One region of the Rhizobium sp. WYCCWR 11146 genome, then DNA from elsewhere that is predicted to be linked to it. Evidence: riboswitches for the same ligand, from Rfam matches in the RefSeq annotation. Region 1 holds a riboswitch; each other region holds the start of a gene.
The links. Region 1 has a riboswitch for thiamine pyrophosphate ahead of thiM (hydroxyethylthiazole kinase). Riboswitches for the same ligand answer to the same signal wherever they lie in the genome.
Positions count from the first base shown of each region.

Region 2: linked by a shared signal. The riboswitch ahead of thiC (phosphomethylpyrimidine synthase ThiC) and the one ahead of thiM (hydroxyethylthiazole kinase) in region 1 are both predicted to bind thiamine pyrophosphate.
Region 3: linked by a shared signal. The riboswitch ahead of HX899_RS15265 (YkoF family thiamine/hydroxymethylpyrimidine-binding protein) and the one ahead of thiM (hydroxyethylthiazole kinase) in region 1 are both predicted to bind thiamine pyrophosphate.

Region 1 is NZ_JACCEY010000023.1:231,366-237,041, forward strand. Features, by position in the region: gene HX899_RS18665 (glycoside hydrolase family 3 N-terminal domain-containing protein) at 1-718, opposite strand, end outside; gene HX899_RS18670 (GNAT family N-acetyltransferase) at 743-1,222, opposite strand; gene thiD (bifunctional hydroxymethylpyrimidine kinase/phosphomethylpyrimidine kinase) at 1,441-2,250, opposite strand; gene thiE (thiamine phosphate synthase) at 2,247-2,882, opposite strand; gene thiM (hydroxyethylthiazole kinase) at 2,879-3,682, opposite strand; TPP riboswitch at 3,733-3,829, opposite strand; gene HX899_RS18690 (hypothetical protein) at 3,921-5,249, opposite strand; gene HX899_RS18695 (S8 family peptidase) at 5,259-5,676, opposite strand, start outside.
Region 2 is NZ_JACCEY010000017.1:30,950-36,625, forward strand. Features, by position in the region: gene HX899_RS12605 (OsmC family protein) at 1-332, shown strand, start outside; gene HX899_RS12615 (hypothetical protein) at 1,447-2,157, shown strand; TPP riboswitch at 2,336-2,467, shown strand; gene thiC (phosphomethylpyrimidine synthase ThiC) at 2,559-4,385, shown strand; gene thiO (glycine oxidase ThiO) at 4,387-5,397, shown strand.
Region 3 is NZ_JACCEY010000019.1:430,824-436,499, reverse strand. Features, by position in the region: gene HX899_RS15285 (LysR family transcriptional regulator) at 1-260, opposite strand, end outside; gene HX899_RS15280 (helix-turn-helix transcriptional regulator) at 452-793, opposite strand; gene HX899_RS15275 (SDR family NAD(P)-dependent oxidoreductase) at 896-1,666, opposite strand; gene soxR (redox-sensitive transcriptional activator SoxR) at 1,778-2,242, opposite strand; partial or broken gene HX899_RS35580 (FMN reductase) at 2,352-2,441, shown strand; TPP riboswitch at 2,686-2,799, shown strand; gene HX899_RS15265 (YkoF family thiamine/hydroxymethylpyrimidine-binding protein) at 2,790-3,422, shown strand; gene HX899_RS15260 (ABC transporter permease) at 3,513-4,319, shown strand; gene HX899_RS15255 (ABC transporter ATP-binding protein) at 4,316-5,128, shown strand; gene HX899_RS15250 (ABC transporter substrate-binding protein) at 5,197-5,676, shown strand, end outside.

The DNA.
Region 1 (5,676 bases):
CGTGCATGATCGGCGAGACCGACGCCGGCAGCTCGGCGTCATAGGCCGAGTAGACGACATGGGCGACCATGGCCCAAGGCGTATCCTTCAGCGCGACGAAGGGTTTGAAATCGGTGGCTGTGAGCGTCTCGCGGCTGGCATTGACGACCGGACGCTCCTTGTGGGAGTCGAGCGTCGCGCGGCCATGGCCGGGAATATGTTTGATGACGGGCATGTTGCCGGTCTCGAGAAGGCCATCGACCACCTCGCGGCCGAGGGCAGCGATGAAATCGGGATCAGGGCCGAAGGAGCGGGCGCCGATGACCGCGCTCGTCGTCTCGAAGACGAGGTCGAGAACGGGCGAGCAGCCGCTCGAAAGGCCGAGTTCCGTCATCATCGCACCCATGGCCTGGGAGGAAAGGCGCAGTGCTTTTTTGCCGAGATCGAAATCGCGGCGTGCAAGTTCGGCAAACTGGCCGAAGCTGCGGAAGAGCGGCCAGGGGCCGGCATCGAGATGCTGCACGCGGCCGCCTTCCTGGTCGGTGAAGACAGGCGCGTCGTCGCGGCCGACGGCTTCGCGGAAGCGCTCGATCAGGCGCCTCGTCTGCTCCGGCTCGCGCTGATTGCGCCGGCCGACGAACAGGCCGAGCGGATTGGTTTCGCGAAAGAGGGCGAATTCATCATCCGAAATAGTGGGATTCGGAAGGCCGACGAAAAGGGCGAGCGGGGTCGAGGACAATTCTGTAACTCCGGGATCAGATGGTCATTTCGGCGCGCTTCGCAGCATGCCTTCGTAGATGCCCTTATCGGGGGCGGGGATGATGGTTGCGCCTGCGGTCCTGGCGTAGAAATCGACTGGCCCGGCATCGCCGATGAAGGCATAGGCGTGGCCGAGCGTCTTCATGGTCTGAAGGCAGGCGGAAAAGAGAGCGAGCCCAATGCCCTTGCCGCGTGCGTCGGGGTCGACGCCGGTCGGGCCGAAGAAGCCGCGCGCCGTCGTGTCATAGCAGGCAAAGCCCAGGAGCTTGCCGCCTTCAACGGCAATCAGGCAGGCAACCGGCTGGCGGGAGAAGGCGACTGTGACTTCGCTCGCCCAGTTCTCGCTGAACCGTTGGCGAACCCAGCCGACGATAAGATGCAGTTCCGGGGGGAGGGCCGCACGGATGGAGACGCCGACGTCGTCGGCTTTGCGTTTCAGGTCGGCGAGCTCAGTGGAATATAGGCTCACAAGCAGGTCTGGCACCCGTCACTCCTCCAGTTATTCCGTTATTACGGAACATATCCCCTTTTAGTGTCATAGACTTGGCCATCTGACCGGGCTTGTCAACAAGGTTTTTCAAACGGCCAAAGGCGCGAGCCGCCGCTGTCCCCAGGGTTTCAACGCAAAGTAGGTGCCGAACGCAAAAACGGCCCGGAAAGGCCGGGCTGTTTCGATTGGCGGAATATTGGTTGAGCGAGCGCCTATTCGCCCTCTTTCCAAAGCGCATGAAAATGCTGCACCGGGCCGTGGCCGGAGCCGACGGTGAGGTGTCCGGCTGCCGCGACCGCGCCGGCGAGGTAGTCCTTCGCGATAGCGACCGCCTCTTGCGCCGAGGCGCCCTTGGCGAGCTCGGCCGCCAGCGCGCTGGAGAGCGTGCAGCCGGTGCCATGGGTGTTCTTGGTCGGCACACGCCTGGCTTCGAACCAGTGAAGGCCGGCGGCCGTGGCAAGCACGTCAGGGCTCTGGTCGCTGTCGAGATGGCCGCCCTTGACCAGCACCGCGGCCGGGCCAAGCGCGAGCAGGCGCTCGGCCTGTTCCGCCATCTCAGCACGGTTTGTCGCCACCGGCTGGTGCAGCAGGGCTGCGGCTTCGGGCAGGTTCGGGGTCAGAAGCGTGGCCAGCGGCAGCAGCCGGCGGGTCAGCACGTCGACCGCTTCGGGCGCGAGCAGGGCGGCACCACCCTTGGCGATCATGACAGGGTCGATGACGATCGGAATGTCGCGGTGGTCAGTCAGCGCGCCGGCAACAGCGTCGGCGATGCCGGCATTGGCGATCATGCCGATCTTGACGGCATCGACGCGCACATCGGCAAAGACGGCATTGATCTGGTCGGCGACGAATTGCGGCGGCACCAGGTGCACGCCGCTGACACCTTGCGTGTTCTGCGCCGTCAGAGCGGTCAGCACCGCCATGCCGTAGACGCCGCGGGCGGAAAAGGCCTTGAGATCGGCCTGGATGCCGGCGCCGCCGGAGGGATCGGAGCCGGCGATCGAGAGAACGTTGCGGATCATGCGCGGGCCTTTCGAATTTCTGCAGCGATGCGGTGTGTGGCCGCTTCGGGATCGGGCGTGCCGCAGATTGCGGAGACGACGGCAAGCCCCCGGGCGCCCGCGGCAAACACTTGGGCGACATGATCCGCCTTGAGCCCGCCGATCGCGACAGATGGCACCGGTGAGGCCTTTACCAGCCTTGCAAGGCCGTCAAAGCCGATCGGCTGCTTGTGATCGGTCTTGGTCGGCGTCGCAAATACCGGTCCGACGCCGGTATAGTCGACAAAGCCAGGATCGACGGCGTTAGCAAGCGGCTCGCTCTCGACCGATAGGCCGAGGATCATCTCGGGGCCGATCATCGCCCGCGCTTTGCGCGCATCCATGTCCTGCTGGCCGATATGCAGGCCGTCGGCGCCGATGGCGACTGCCGCCTCGACGTCGTCGTTGACGATGAGGAGGGCGCCGGTCCCATCCAGCGCCTGTTTCAAGGCGCGGCCGGTCTCGATCATCCTGATGGTGCCGGCATGTTTGTCGCGCAACTGTACAATGGTCGCGCCGCCGGCAACGGCAAGGCGCGCGGTTTCGACCATGCCGATCCCGGCGCAGAGATCGGGGTCGAGGACGAGATAGAGCGAAAGATCGAAAGCCTTCATGCGGCTGATATCCTTGCCCTGGCGTCAAGCGTTTCGGCGTCGAGCGCGGACAGCGCATCGAGGAAGCGCCAGGAGAAGGACCCAGGCCCGGCCGCCCCAAGGGCGGCCTCCTCGCCGGCGATGGCGAAGGTTGAAAGTGCCGCGACCGTCGCGCCGAAGATATCCTCGGGTGCCGTCGCGGCAAAGGCGCCGACGAGGCAGGTGAGCGAGCAGCCGAGCGCGGTGACTTGAGGCATCAGAGCGGATCCGCCTTCGATGCGCACGGCCCGCTCGCCGTCGGTGACGAAATCCACGGCGCCGGTAACGGCAACCACCGCCCGCTGACGCTCAGCGAGCCATCGCGCCGAACCTTCCGCCTGCTCGACCGGATCGCGGCTGTCGACCCCCTGACCGCGGCTCTCCCCGCCGGCAAGCGCGATGATTTCGGAAGCGTTGCCGCGGATGATCGTGGGCTTGAGGGCCAGCAGTTCGGCGACCGCGTTGCGGCGGAAAGCCGTCGCATAGTGGGCGACCGGATCGAGCACCCAGGGCTTGCCGGCTGATGTCGCCGCCTTCGCAGCCGCCTGCATGCCGTCGATCCATTGCGTCGACAGCGTGCCGATATTAACGGTCACAGCACTGGCGATCGCGGCGAATTCGCCGGCTTCTTCCGCGGCATGCACCATGGCGGGCGAGGCACCAGCGGCGAGCAGAACATTTGCGGCGATATTCATGGCGACGTAATTGGTGATGCACTGAACGAGCGGCGGCTTCTCGCGCATCGCCTTCAGCATCGCTCCTGGTGTGGTTTTGGTCTGCATGTGGCCCCTTTCAGGCGGGGGCGGGCACGGGGCGGTTCGTGCGGGCGATGCCGCGACCCCGAGCGACTCCCTCCGCCGGCATTATCCGGTTCAGGTTCGAAGGGTGCTTCTCAGCCCGTCTGTCGACGAACGCCCCTGTCTCTCATCGCGCTCTTTTTCGCAGAGAACGGGACTGATGTCATCCTGAAAATGACAATTCCACGACTGACAGCGCCGCGCGTTTTTTTACGAAAGGCGATCAGCTGACGATCTTTGCCAACAGCCGTCCGACATCCTCGTTGTCGACATTGTTATGGGCATCCGACGCCGCCGTCTTGATGATGTACGTGTCCGCCAGGAAGGTGTTGACCTTGCCGGCCTGCGGCGCGAACACGGCATCCGTATCGTCCTCGACAGCCTGTCCCGCCTTCAGGTGTTGCGGACCGTTCGCCCCCATCGCCCCGAACTCGTCGTTGGCATCGCCGATGCTCTTGGCGATATCGCGCGACAGGCGCGACGCCAGCGCATAGGCGAGCGTGCAGGCGAGATCGTTGTGGGTGTGGGTGATGCAGATCGGGCCGGTCGGTTTGCCCACGACGTCGGGGAAGGCGCCGGCAAGGCCCGGCTTGATCTCTTTAGCGAAGCCATTGTGCGAGAAGGCGCCCTGCAGCAAAGTGAGCGAGAAGAATTCCAGCTTCGGGATCGGTGCGAGCCCGTTTGCCGCCGCCGCGACCAGCCGGGCGCCAAAACTGTGGCCGACGAGATGCAGGCGGATCGGCTGTTGCAGCACGAGCTTCGATAGCACGCTTTTCGTCAAAGCCTCGCCGACGATGCCGGCGCGTTTCTTCATTTCGTAATAGGTCAGCTGGTTCAAAAACCGCGCCACCGCCGCTCTCGGCCCGGAGATCAGGCCCGAGACGACGTCGCCGAGCCCTTGAGCCTTGCCGACGGAGCTTTCGAGGTTAAATGTCGGCGCCGCGATGAGAGCTTCCATCAGCATTTTGGCGCTGGTGGCATCGTCCGTGGCGAGCGCAATCGGCGCTGAATCCGCCTTGAGTTCGGAATCCGTTCCCGGAGAACCGAGTGCTTCGTTGCCGTTCTTGACGAGGAAAAACGATGTCGTTTCATCGAGCGTCTTCGCTGCAGCCCGCGCCGTTTGGGCCGTTGCGGCGCCATCCTGCCCGAAGAGATCCTTGAAATCCTTCAGCACGTTTTTGAAGGCTTCATCGTCAAGATCCTCAGGGTCCGCCGCCGTCCCGTCTGCCGCCAGCGTTCCGCCGCCGCCTGGCGTCACCAGTGTCTGTTCGTCGAAATCGGTGCGATAGGCCTTGGCGGGCCAGACGACGCCGGCGACGACGGTGTGGCTCGCCTTGTCGGGCGCAAGCTTCTTGCGGGCGTTCGCCCACAGCGTTCCGTAGAGCTTGCGGGCATCGTCCTTGGTATTCTTCCAGCCATGCGACATGACCACCAGATCGGTCGTTCCGGGCTGGTTGAGCAACGCCGCGAGACTTGTCGCCGTCGCGGGATCGATCGCGCCAGTCTTGTCGAATTCGAGCCATAGGAATGGCGAGGGTCCAAGCGTGTCCATATGTCCTCCTTACACAGCCTGTAGCGTTCGCATCAGATCGAGCAGGCCGGCGCCCTGAAACTCCGGCCGCCGCTTGAGATCGGTCGCGGCGCCGATGAAGATCTCTTTGACGCGTTCCGGCTGGCCGAGAAATTCACGCCGAACCGAGAGGAACGCGGCGATCGCGCCGGAGACATGCGGCGTCGCCATGCTCGTTCCGGTATCCTCCCGGAACGGCACTTCGCCTGACTTCGCACCGTTGTAGAGCGCGCATGAGATGATGCGCTCGCCGGGTGCGACGAGATCTGGCTTCATGCGCCCATCCGCGGTCGGTCCCTTGGAGGAAAAATAGGAGACGCCGTAGGTATGCGGCATATCGCGATGCGTCGAGCCGACAGTGATGGCGAGCGCTGCGTTGCCGGGATCCATGATCGTGCCGCTATGGGAG
Region 2 (5,676 bases), on a different contig from region 1:
ATCTGGGTCCGTCGTCTCCAGAACTGCTGCTCGGTGCGCTTGCGAGCTGCCTGACCCATACTTTTCTGATCCACGCTTCCGATCAGGGCGTGCCGCTGGAATCGCTGCATGCGGAAGTCTCCGCCACGATCGATCCGCGTGCAGGTGCAGAAGGATATCAAGACGTTCCCGTCTATCCCCAGGACATCAACTACCTGGTCACACTAGTATCTCCCGCAAGTACCGCGGACGTCGCCAGACTGCGGGCGACCGTGGAAAAGCTCTGTCCAATCCTCAATCTCCTGAAGCGCGGAAACGAGGTGCGCGGGCAGTTGGATCACCAGCAACCCTGACCACTATATAGGGAGCGCCGACTGATGACCGTGTACGTCATGTGTCAGCACGTGTTCTCGACTTCGTCTCGTGTAGGAACCCGTCGAATGTCGCTTGCTGCATAAGTCCCCAAATTGGTATCGACTGAAGGATCAAATCATGCGCGGCATTCGAAATGCGCCTGCGGCACGGCGACAAAGGGTGCTCCGCTAGGGGCGACCTGGCGCGCCCATAGACTTGTATCGTCCGATGGCCATTTCGACCAGCGAACGTTTGCCGTGGCCTTCGGAGACCTGCATTCCATCCAGCCCCTTAAAGCCGTGAAATCAATATATGTATGTATATAAGCAATAATATATCCTACAGCTCACAGAAGTTTATAATGCAATTTGTATTTTTGCGGCGAAGAAAGGTATACTATAAAATATATCCGGCTCATCTGTTGCGTTGCTGATGGTTTTCATGAACTGTCCCAAATAAGAGCTGCGATAGCGCACCACAGGAATATCGTTTCCTATGAATGCTGAAAACTTGCCGGCGACATCATCGTCGGGAGGCTCGCACAAGGAGCACGATGACATGCACCACAAAAAGCAATCAGACAAGCACCCTGGCTACTCGCATCTGCGGTTGGCAACCATCGATGGCGCGTCGCTGCCTGGTCTGCAATTGTCAATCGACCGGCAGGAGGGCTCCCGGTCGACGAAGAAGACTTTTTTCCAACAATGGCTTCTGGATTTTGCTTTCGGTTGCGAGCTATTTTATCCGATCCAGCTATATGAACATCTCGCAACAAGCGAGGGCGAAGACAAAGGCGTTGAACCTTTGAGTGAGAGTTACGAATATAGAATTGGGAGAATTCGGGCCGGCCGCCAGGTTTCTCATTTGAAATCCACGTCTCTCGGGTTTCCAAATTCCAGAATGGAAGCGCCGGCTCAGTCGCCAACGCTTTCAAATTCGAAAGATGGTAAGAAAGTCTTCAGAAACCTGACCATCGTGCGGTACACGCGAGCCGCAGTTCAAACCCTGCTGCCGCTATCATATACGCGGACAACGGTCGCCCGTCGGCAAAAATCAAGGATATTTGACCCGCAAGGTTTGCCCAATTATACTACAGAAAGGATTTCATTCTCCATGTCATTATGTCCTGCGAAATGCATTCGCATCGCCGCACTTGCAGCGGCCGCCATCTTGCTGGGCACCCAGATCGCAGTTGCGCAAGAGCCTTCTATAGAATCTCAGTGGCTGAACACGCCGGCATCTCGAGTGGAAGCGCTTGCGATCCTCCAGACCTTGAATGCAAATCTCCTGAGTAACGCCAGTGCCACGTTTACCCTTGACCGCTGGTGCGCCGCGCATAAGCTCGCACCGGAAGGTTCAAAGATCGTAGCTCAGCGTGTGGGCGGGCAAGGCAAACCGGCCGATGAGCACATCCGTGATCTTCTGAGCGTCGGACCCGGTGAGTTGATCGCCTATCGCCGCGTCCGACTGGTCTGCGGCGAACGCGTCTTGTCCGAAGCCGACAACTGGTATGTACCTGCAAAATTAACTGCAGAGATGAATCAGGCGTTGAATACCAGCGATATCGCGTTTGGCAGAGCCGTTCAGGCTCTCAATTTCACTCGCACAAACCTGTCTGCCAAGTTGCTCTGGTCCCCTCTATCCGAAGGCTGGGACATGGACGGCTTAACAGCGCATGAAACAAGTTCCCCCGGCCTGCCGGCGTTCCTGCTCGAACATCGAGCCGTATTGAAACTTCCAGACGGCACGCCGTTTAGCGCCCTGGTCGAAAGCTACACGGAAAAAGTACTAGACTTTCCAGTTCCGCGTCTGCTTTCTCAATAGTGCTTCGGTATCTCGTGCATGCGACAAGGGCGCTTGTCTTGCGGAAGCGTGCCGGCCGGACGATTGCCCTTGTCCATCGTTTAACAGCGGCGACACGCACGATATCCTGTGTGTAACCTAACCCCGAGCCATCGCAGATTGTCGCTTGACAGTCCCCTCGGCAAGCCTCTACCCTTTTTGCATTCACCAGGGGGGTCCCGGCAAGGGGCTGAGATACTGCTGGACAATACGGCTTTGCCGATTGTGGCGCAGTGACCCGTTGAACCTGATCCAGTTCATACTGGCGTAGGGACGGTGCAAGCGCTCGAAGCAGTGGATTCACGCGCGGAATCCGTGCCGGCGTCTTTTCATCATTCCGGCTGAGGACTGGGTCTCCAATCGAAAACTTGGAGCCTCAAACCATGAAAATTGCCGCGAAGACCATCACCCCCACAGTCACCAAAGGCCCGCTGCCGGCGTCGCGGAAGATTTACATCCCGGGAGACATACACGCCGACATCCGTGTGCCGATGCGCGAGATCAGCGTTCATCCGACATCGGGCGAGCCGCCTGTTGTCGTCTATGATTCCTCCGGTCCCTATACGATCGAGGGTGCTGATATCCGCATCGAGCAGGGCCTGTCGCAGCTCCGCCGCGACTGGGTGCTCGCGCGCGGCGATGTCGAAGCCTATCAGGGCCGCCATATCCGCCCCGAAGACAACGGCTTTGCCAGCGGCGAAAGGCTGACGCCCGAATTTCCCACTAAACGTCAGCCGCTACGAGCCAGGGATGGCAAGGCGGTCACCCAGCTCGCCTATGCGCGATCAGGCATCATCACGCCCGAGATGGAATTCATAGCCATCCGCGAAAACCTTGGTCGCAAGGCGCAGGCGGATGCCATGGTCCGCGACGGCGAAAGCTTCGGCGCCCATATTCCGGACCATGTGACGGCGGAATTCGTCCGGCAGGAAGTGGCGGCGGGTCGGGCGATCATCCCCGCCAACATCAATCATCCGGAATCCGAGCCGATGATCATAGGCCGGAATTTCCTGGTGAAGATCAACGCCAATATTGGCAATTCTGCTGTCACCTCGTCCATGACGGAAGAGGTCGAGAAAATGGTCTGGGCGGCCCGCTGGGGCGCCGACACGGTCATGGATCTTTCCACCGGCCGCAATATCCACAATATCCGCGAATGGATCATCCGCAATTCGCCGGTGCCGATCGGTACCGTGCCGCTCTATCAGGCGCTGGAGAAGGTCGAGGGCATTGCCAAAGACCTGTCCTGGGAGGTCTATCGTGACACGCTGATCGAACAGGCCGAACAGGGCGTCGACTATTTCACCATCCACGCCGGCGTGCGGCTTCACTACATCCCGCTCACCGTCAACCGCGTCACCGGCATCGTCTCGCGCGGCGGTTCGATCATGGCGAAGTGGTGTCTCCATCATCATCGCGAAAGCTTCCTATACGAACATTTCGAGGAGATCTGCGACATCTGCCGCGCCTATGACGTCTCCTTCTCGCTCGGCGACGGCCTGCGTCCCGGCTCCATCGCCGATGCCAACGATGCAGCGCAATTCGCCGAACTGGAAACACTGGGAGAGCTGACCAAGATCGCCTGGGCGAAAGACTGCCAGGTGATGATCGAGGGCCCCGGCCATGTGCCGATGCACAAGATCAAGGAGAACATGGACAAGCAGCTCGAGGTCTGCGGCGAGGCACCCTTCTACACGCTCGGGCCGCTGACGACGGATATCGCACCGGGGTACGATCACATCACCTCTGGAATAGGCGCAGCCATGATGGGCTGGTTCGGCACCGCGATGCTCTGCTACGTCACGCCGAAGGAGCATCTCGGCCTTCCCGATCGCACTGACGTCAAGACCGGCGTTATCACCTACAAGATCGCGGCCCACGCGGCTGATCTCGCCAAGGGGCATCCGGCAGCACAGCTGCGCGATGACGCGCTCTCGCGTGCCCGTTTCGAATTCCGCTGGGAGGATCAGTTCAACCTCTCGCTAGACCCCGAAACCGCCCGCAGCTTCCACGACGAGACGTTGCCGAAGGAAGCCCATAAGGTGGCGCATTTCTGCTCCATGTGCGGCCCAAAATTCTGCTCCATGCGCATCTCGCACGATATCCGCGCCGAAGCACAGAAGGAGGGTCTGGATGCGATGGCAGCGCGTTATCGTGAGGGCGGCGGCATCTATATGCCGATAGAAACCCAACAGCAATTGGGCGAATGAGATGCGTGTGCTTGTCAAAGGCGCCGGCGTTGCCGGCCTGACGGTGGCGCATGAACTGCGCGCTCGAGATGCCGAGGTCACCGTGCTCGATCCATATGGCAGTTTCCTCGGCGCTGCATCGTGGCTCGCGGGCGGAATGTTGGCGCCCTGGTGCGAGCAGGAGAGTGCTGATGGCGCCGTGCTGATGCGCGGCCTCACCGCCGCCGACAAATGGGACGCAATGGTGCCTGGAGAGGTGCGACGAAACGGAACGCTCGTGGTCGCGTCGGCCCGCGATCTTGGTGAACTGAGACGCTTTGCCTGCCGCACGACCGATTATGAATGGCTGGAAGAGCCGGCGATCGCGTCGCTGGAACCCTCTCTTTCCGGGCGATTCCGGCATGGGCTGTTCTTTCGCCGCGAAGCCCATCTCGATCCTCGGCGAGTGTTGTGTCTGCTGCGCACCAAGCTGACGGTTCAGGGGGTCACCTTCGTGGGCGAGAGCCCGCACGAGGAGAGCTTTGACGGTGTCGTCGATTGCACGGGCGCAGCGCAGATCGGCGAGGCGAAGGAGTTGCGCGGCGTTCGCGGCGAAATGCTCTACCTTAGAAGCTTTGACGTGGATCTCTCCCGGCCGGTCCGCTTGCTCCATCCGCGTTTCCCCGTCTACATCGTCCCGCGTGGAGACGGTCTGTTCATGGTCGGCGCGACGATGATCGAGACGGAATTCGACGGGCCTATAGTCGCCCGTTCACTGATGGAACTGCTCAACGCTGCATACACGCTAAATCCGGCCTTTGCCGATGCAACCATAATCGAAACGGGTGTCGGAATCCGCCCAGCCTTTCCGGACAATCTTCCACGTGCAAGCCATCAGGGGAAGGTGATCTCGCTCAACGGCCTCTACCGCCACGGCTTTCTGCTCGCGCCAGCCATGGCCGCCGAGGAGCGGCGAACATTTCACCGCCTTTCGCACTACGCCGTCGAAGTCGCGGCTGCCGGCGACATTGGCGCAAGCACCGGCCTATCGTAAGAGCGGCATGTCACGGGTGAGACGCGCATACGCCTTCTACGGATGCTCCTTGCAAATGTGAGCGCGGCATCGCGCTCTCAATCGTCTGTCTAGATTTGGACGGGGCAGGAACGAACTGTTACCCGAATGGGCCAATACCCGCTGGCGGGTGGACCAGCACACGATTCGGCACGAGCGACCTCAACCTGTTGCGAGATGCGCCCGTCCAAGCGCTAAACGTACACACTAAGGATGTACAAAGTGGAAAGCCTAGGATATAGTACATCCACGTACACACAA
Region 3 (5,676 bases), on a different contig from region 1:
CCGCGGCGCGCGGCGCGCATCTCCTCGCGCATGGTGCGGGCATCGCCGACGATGCGCCGGGCCCATTCGAGCACGCGCTGCCCCTCCGGCGTCAGCCCCTGGAACCGCGAACCGCGCTGCACCAGCATGACGCCGAGCTGATCCTCGAGCTGCCGGATGGCGGCCGAAAGCGTCGGCTGCGAGATCCCGCACTCCTCCGCGGCGCGGCCAAAATGCTTTTCATTGGCAAGGGCGATGAAGAATTCCAGCTTGTCGATCATCCGGTCTCCCGATCCGGCGTGACATCGTCCGGGTCAGTTTATCTTCGACGCAGCAGCCGTGTTCCGCAAGGGCGATCTCTAGATCAGGATGATTTTAGGCCCGATCGGCCTAAAATCTGAATTCTGATCTAAATCAAAGAAATAGAGCATGATGTCGTCCGAAAACCGCGCACACTTTTCGGCATCATGCTCTAGCTGTTTTCTGCAGCCGGGAAAAGATGGAACACCGATTCGAGGAAGGCAAGCACGCTGACATTGCCGATGCTGTAATAGACCAGCCTGCCCTGGCGGCGCGTATGGACCAGGCCTTCGAGCCTTAACCGCGCCAGCTGCTGCGAAACCATTGCCTGTTGGATGCCGAGGATATTTTCGATTTCACCCACCGTGCGTTCCTCGTTCGCCAATATGCAGAGGATCAGAAGTCGGGTCGGGTGCGCTAGCGCTTTCAGCAGATCGCTCGCTTCATGGGCTTTTCCAGCGAGTTTGTGCAATTCCTGGCCGGACATCCCCGGCTCGGGTTTGGGCAACGGCATCGGGTATCTCGGAAGGGAGGCAATGAGTAGATCAGCACAATAGCATATTCACACAAGCGAATTGGTCAAAAGTGATGAAATGTCAAAAAAAGTCCAAACAAATCAGCAGATAAGCTGACCTCCATTGATCTCGATCACCTGTCCGGTGATGTAGCCCGAGAGCGAGGGAGCCGCCAGGAACAGATAGGCGGGAGCACAATCCTCCGCCGTGCCGAGCCGCTGCAGGGGGATGGATTTTCTCGTCTGCTCCAGCTTTTCGCGGGAGGAATAGCGCTCATGGAAATCCGTCTCGATCGTTCCTGGCGACACGCAATTGACGCGGATGCCGTCCGGTGCAAGCTCACGGGCAAGCGCCTTGGAATAGGTCGCAACAAAGGCTTTCGAGGCCGAATAGATCGAGGAACCGGGGCTGCCGCCGGTCAGCGCCGAAATCGAAACCGTGTTGACGATGGCAGCACCACCAGCCGCCTTCAATGCTGGCAGCAGCGCCCGCGTCAGCGCCACCACCGATGTCTGGTTGAGCCGCACGACCGCCTCATATTCTGCATCGGTGAGTGTGGCGGCGGGAAAACGACCGAGCATGGTGCCGGCATTGTTGACCAGCACATCGACCTTATCGAAGAAGGCGAGAGTATCCTCGGCAAATTGCGCGGCGCCACCGACTGCAGAGAAATCGGCATTAAGCAGCAGCGCCCGTCTTTCGGATTCAGCCGTCAGCAGGAAATCCGGCAGGTCGCGTCCCGGCTTGCGCCCGGTATGGACGATCACCTTCGCGCCGCAGTCCAGGAACTGCCGGGCCACTTCAAGGCCGATGCCGCGGCCGGCGCCGGTCACCACGACATTGCGATTTTCGAACAGTCTGGGATGGAACACGAAGCCGTCCTCCTCGCGGACAGTGCCGCCGGTTGTGTCATTCGCCATTAACATATGAGCGCGCCGACTGAAAGAAAGGCGCGTATCGATCTTTCCCGGTGAAAACAGGGGTTAGTTTTCGGTCTCCAGAAGCCGCGCGCCCGGCCCTTCCTTGCCGAGCCGGTCGCAGGGGTTGCGCAACGGACAGCTTTCGATCGACAGGCAGCCGCAGCCGATGCAGCCGGTCAGCCGGTCGCGCAGCAGGCTAAGCCGCCTGATTCGCGCGTCGAGATCATCCTTCCACAGCGCCGACAGCGTCTGCCAGTCGGCGACGGTCGGCGTGCGTCCTTGCGGCAAGGACTCGAACGCCGCCTGGATTTCCGAAAGCGGAATGCCGACACGCTGCGCCACCTTGATGATCCCGAGCCGGCGAAGCACATCGCGCCCATAGCGCCGCTGATTGCCGCGGGAGCGGATGCTCGAGATCAGCCCCTTGGTCTCGTAAAAATGCAGCGCCGAGACGGCCAGGCCGCTGCGCTCCGCCACTTCGCCAACCGTCAGGAGCTTGCCGAGCGGCGCTGCCGGAATTGTATCCATCACCTCTTGACCTCAAGAATAGTTGAGGTTTTATAACCCTTGCTCCCGCAATCGTAAAGTTCAATCGCAACAAGGAGCGACGCATGCAAACACCAGATGATGGCGAGGGCTGGAATGGTGGACACGGGCGCTTGTTACCGCCCGCAGCAATCGTCCCTATGCCGACATAGAGCGCCGCGCGTCTTTTCAGACGCGCTAAAGACGCTCTATCACTTTGAATCTACGCATAATCCTTTCCGAAAACCGATTCCGATTTTCGGGGTTATGCGCTAGCCGCCTGAGGCAGGAAGCTCCGGTTCCGTTCCCGGCAGGTACGGAACCATTGGGAACACCCGGACAGGACCTCCGTCCGGGTGTTTCCCGTCACATCAGGCTCATTCCGACCGCACGGACGGGTTCGCAATTTTGCGGTTGCGGGGAGAAACCCCCGGTGATAGTTTCCGCGCAAATAACAGGGGAGCTCCGTATTGCCGGGGCTGAGATGTGAGGCGCAAGCCTCTGGACCCTTCAAAGCTGATCTGGGTAATGCCAGCGGAGCGAGGTTCAGATGTTCTCAGGCGCACAAGTGTCACTCTATCCGATGTCCGACAATTTCGTCGGCATCATTCTCGATGCCGTCAAGGCGCTAGATCCCTATCGCGACCGGCTGCGCATCGAGACCGATGACATCTCCACACTGCTGGTCGGCCCGCCTGACATTCTCTTCGCCGCCATGCACGATCTTTTCATCGCCGCCGCAAAGACCGGCGAGCATTGCGTGCTGTCCGCTGCCGTTTCACGCGGCTGCCCCGGCGAACCCGACGACGCCATCTGCGGCATCAACCCCTCCCTCGGCCAGGCGGAGCCGCTTGCCGAGCGTATAACAGCCGCACTTGCCGCCGTTGAAACCACTGCCGAGACCGGACAGCCGACCGCCGCGCAATTCTCGCTCTACGTCATGGGCACCGGTACCCATATGGACGAGATCTATGGCTGCATCGACTTCCTGAAGCGCTCCGGCACCTTCGACCGTGCCAAGAATTTCTGCACCAGGCTCTCTGGCGATGCCGGCGCGGTCTTCGCCACCATTCGTGAGGCCTTCTTTCGCTTCGGCGAACCCGAAGGGCATGTGACCCTCGACATCACGGTGTCGGCCAATACAGCGCCGCGCGTCTTTTCAGACGCGCAAAGGACGCTGTAACACTTTAGATTGCTGCATAATTTTATCCTTAAATCGATTCCGATTTAAGGAATTATGCAGTGCCCGACGAAAGCTTGAAATCGAACGCTGATGACACCGTCAAAACCATCGGATTCGCGCCTTGCCGCGCTCCGCTCCGCTCTCTACCGGGGCATACCCGCCTTGCTCGCCGGCTGCGCCTTCTTGGCGGCATGGGAACTCTATGTCGATCTATCCGGCATCAAACCGTCCATCCTGCCGGCGCCTTCGCGCATCGTCATCCAGGGCTGGCTGAACCGCGAGTCACTGATATCAAACACCTGGCCGACGCTCGGCGCGACACTCGGTGGTTTCGCCCTGTCGCTTGCCTTCGCCTTCGCCGCCTCGATCCTCATGGATTTCGTGCCTTTCATGCGCCGGGCATTGCTGCCGATCTTCATCGCCAGCCAGACCCTGCCGCTGGTGGCGATCGCCCCCCTCGTCGTCCTCTGGTTCGGCTTCGGCCTGTTGCCGAAGATCCTGCTGGTGGCGCTCGTCACCTTCTTCCCGCTGCTCGTCGCCTTGCTGCAGGGCTATGAATCGACCGATCGCGACATCGCCGAATTGCTGAATTCGATGAAGGCGAGCCGCTGGCGTATTTTCCGCCTGGCACGGCTTCCCTCCTCGCTGCCCTATTTCTTCGCCGGCCTGCGGATCTCGATCACCTATGCCGTCGTCGGCGCGATCTTTGCCGAATATGCCGGTGCCGCCCGCGGCCTCGGGATCTATATCCTCAACGCCAAGAACAACTTCCGCCCCGATCTCGTGCTCGCCGCCGTCGTCGTCAGCGCCGTGCTGACACTCTGCCTCTTCGGAGCGACGCTATTGATCCAGCGCCTCGTCATGCCCTGGCAACAATCCGGGGAGCTGCGCCGATGAGCGATGCAATGGTTGAACTGCACAACATCTCGAAGTCATTCGACGGCATGAAGGTGCTGGGCGATATTTCACTCGCTGTCGAAAGCGGCGAGTTCGTTTCGATCGTCGGCCCATCCGGCTCCGGAAAATCGACGGTACTGAGATTGCTGACACAGGCGCTTCGGCCCGATTCCGGCACCATGCTTTTCAAGGGCGCGCCGCTGGAACAGGCGCCGCATTCCTTCGCCTTCATGCCGCAGCGCGATGCGCTGATGCCCTGGCGCCGGATCATCGACAATGCCGCACTCGGTCTCGAGGTGCGCGGCATGAGCCGCCGCGCGGCCCGCGCCGCCGTCGCGCCTCTGTTCGAGCGCTTCGGCCTCGCAGGCTTCGAGCATCACTATCCCTCCGAACTGTCAGGCGGCATGCGCCAGCGCGCCGCGCTGCTGCGCACCGTCGTCCAGACCCAGGACATGTTGCTGCTCGACGAGCCTTTCGGCGCCCTCGACGCGCTGACGCGCACGCAGATCCAGGAATGGCTGCAGGGCATGTGGACCGAACACCGTTGGACGGCACTGCTGATCACCCATGATGTTCGCGAGGCCGTGTTCCTTTCCGACCGGATCTACGTGCTCTCGGCCCGTCCGGCGCGTATTATCCGCGAATTCCGCGTTCCCCTGCCCCGTCCGAGAAGCATTGCCGATCTCGGCTCGCCGGCGGCCCAGGCGATCGAAACCGAAATCCTGCAAACCCTGCTTCATCCGCTAGAACAGGATGATTTTAGACCGGTCGGCCTAAAATCTGAATCCTGTTCTAAGTTAAAGAGTTAGAGCATGATGTCGTCCGAAAACCGCTCACACTTTTCGGCATCATGCTCTAGAGACCTGAGGAGGTCACCATGCTGCTTCTCACCCGTCGCCAGACGATCTTCGCCGCCATCGCGGCAAGCCTCGCCGGCCACCCCGCCTTCGCCCAATCGGCGCCCGCAAAGGTTCGCATCGCGCTCGACTGGACGCCCAACACCAACCATATCGGCATCTATGTCGCCAAGGCGAAGGGCTTCTATGCCGATGCCGGGCTCGATGTCGAGATTCTTCCCTTCACCGATACCAGCGCCGGAACGCTGGTGTCGAACGGCGTTGCCGATTTCGGCATCAGCAGCGAGATCGAGACCCTGACGCAGCGCGCTGGCGGCGGTGACGTGAAGATGGTCTACGGCGTCGTCCAGACGGAAACCGCACGCCTGATCTTCAAGGGCGGACGCGACGACATCAAGAGCCCGAAAGACCTCGACGGCAAGACCTATGGCGGCTTTGGCGGCACCTGGGAGAGCGCGCTGATCTCCGCGATGATCCGCAATGACGGCGGCAAAGGCGAC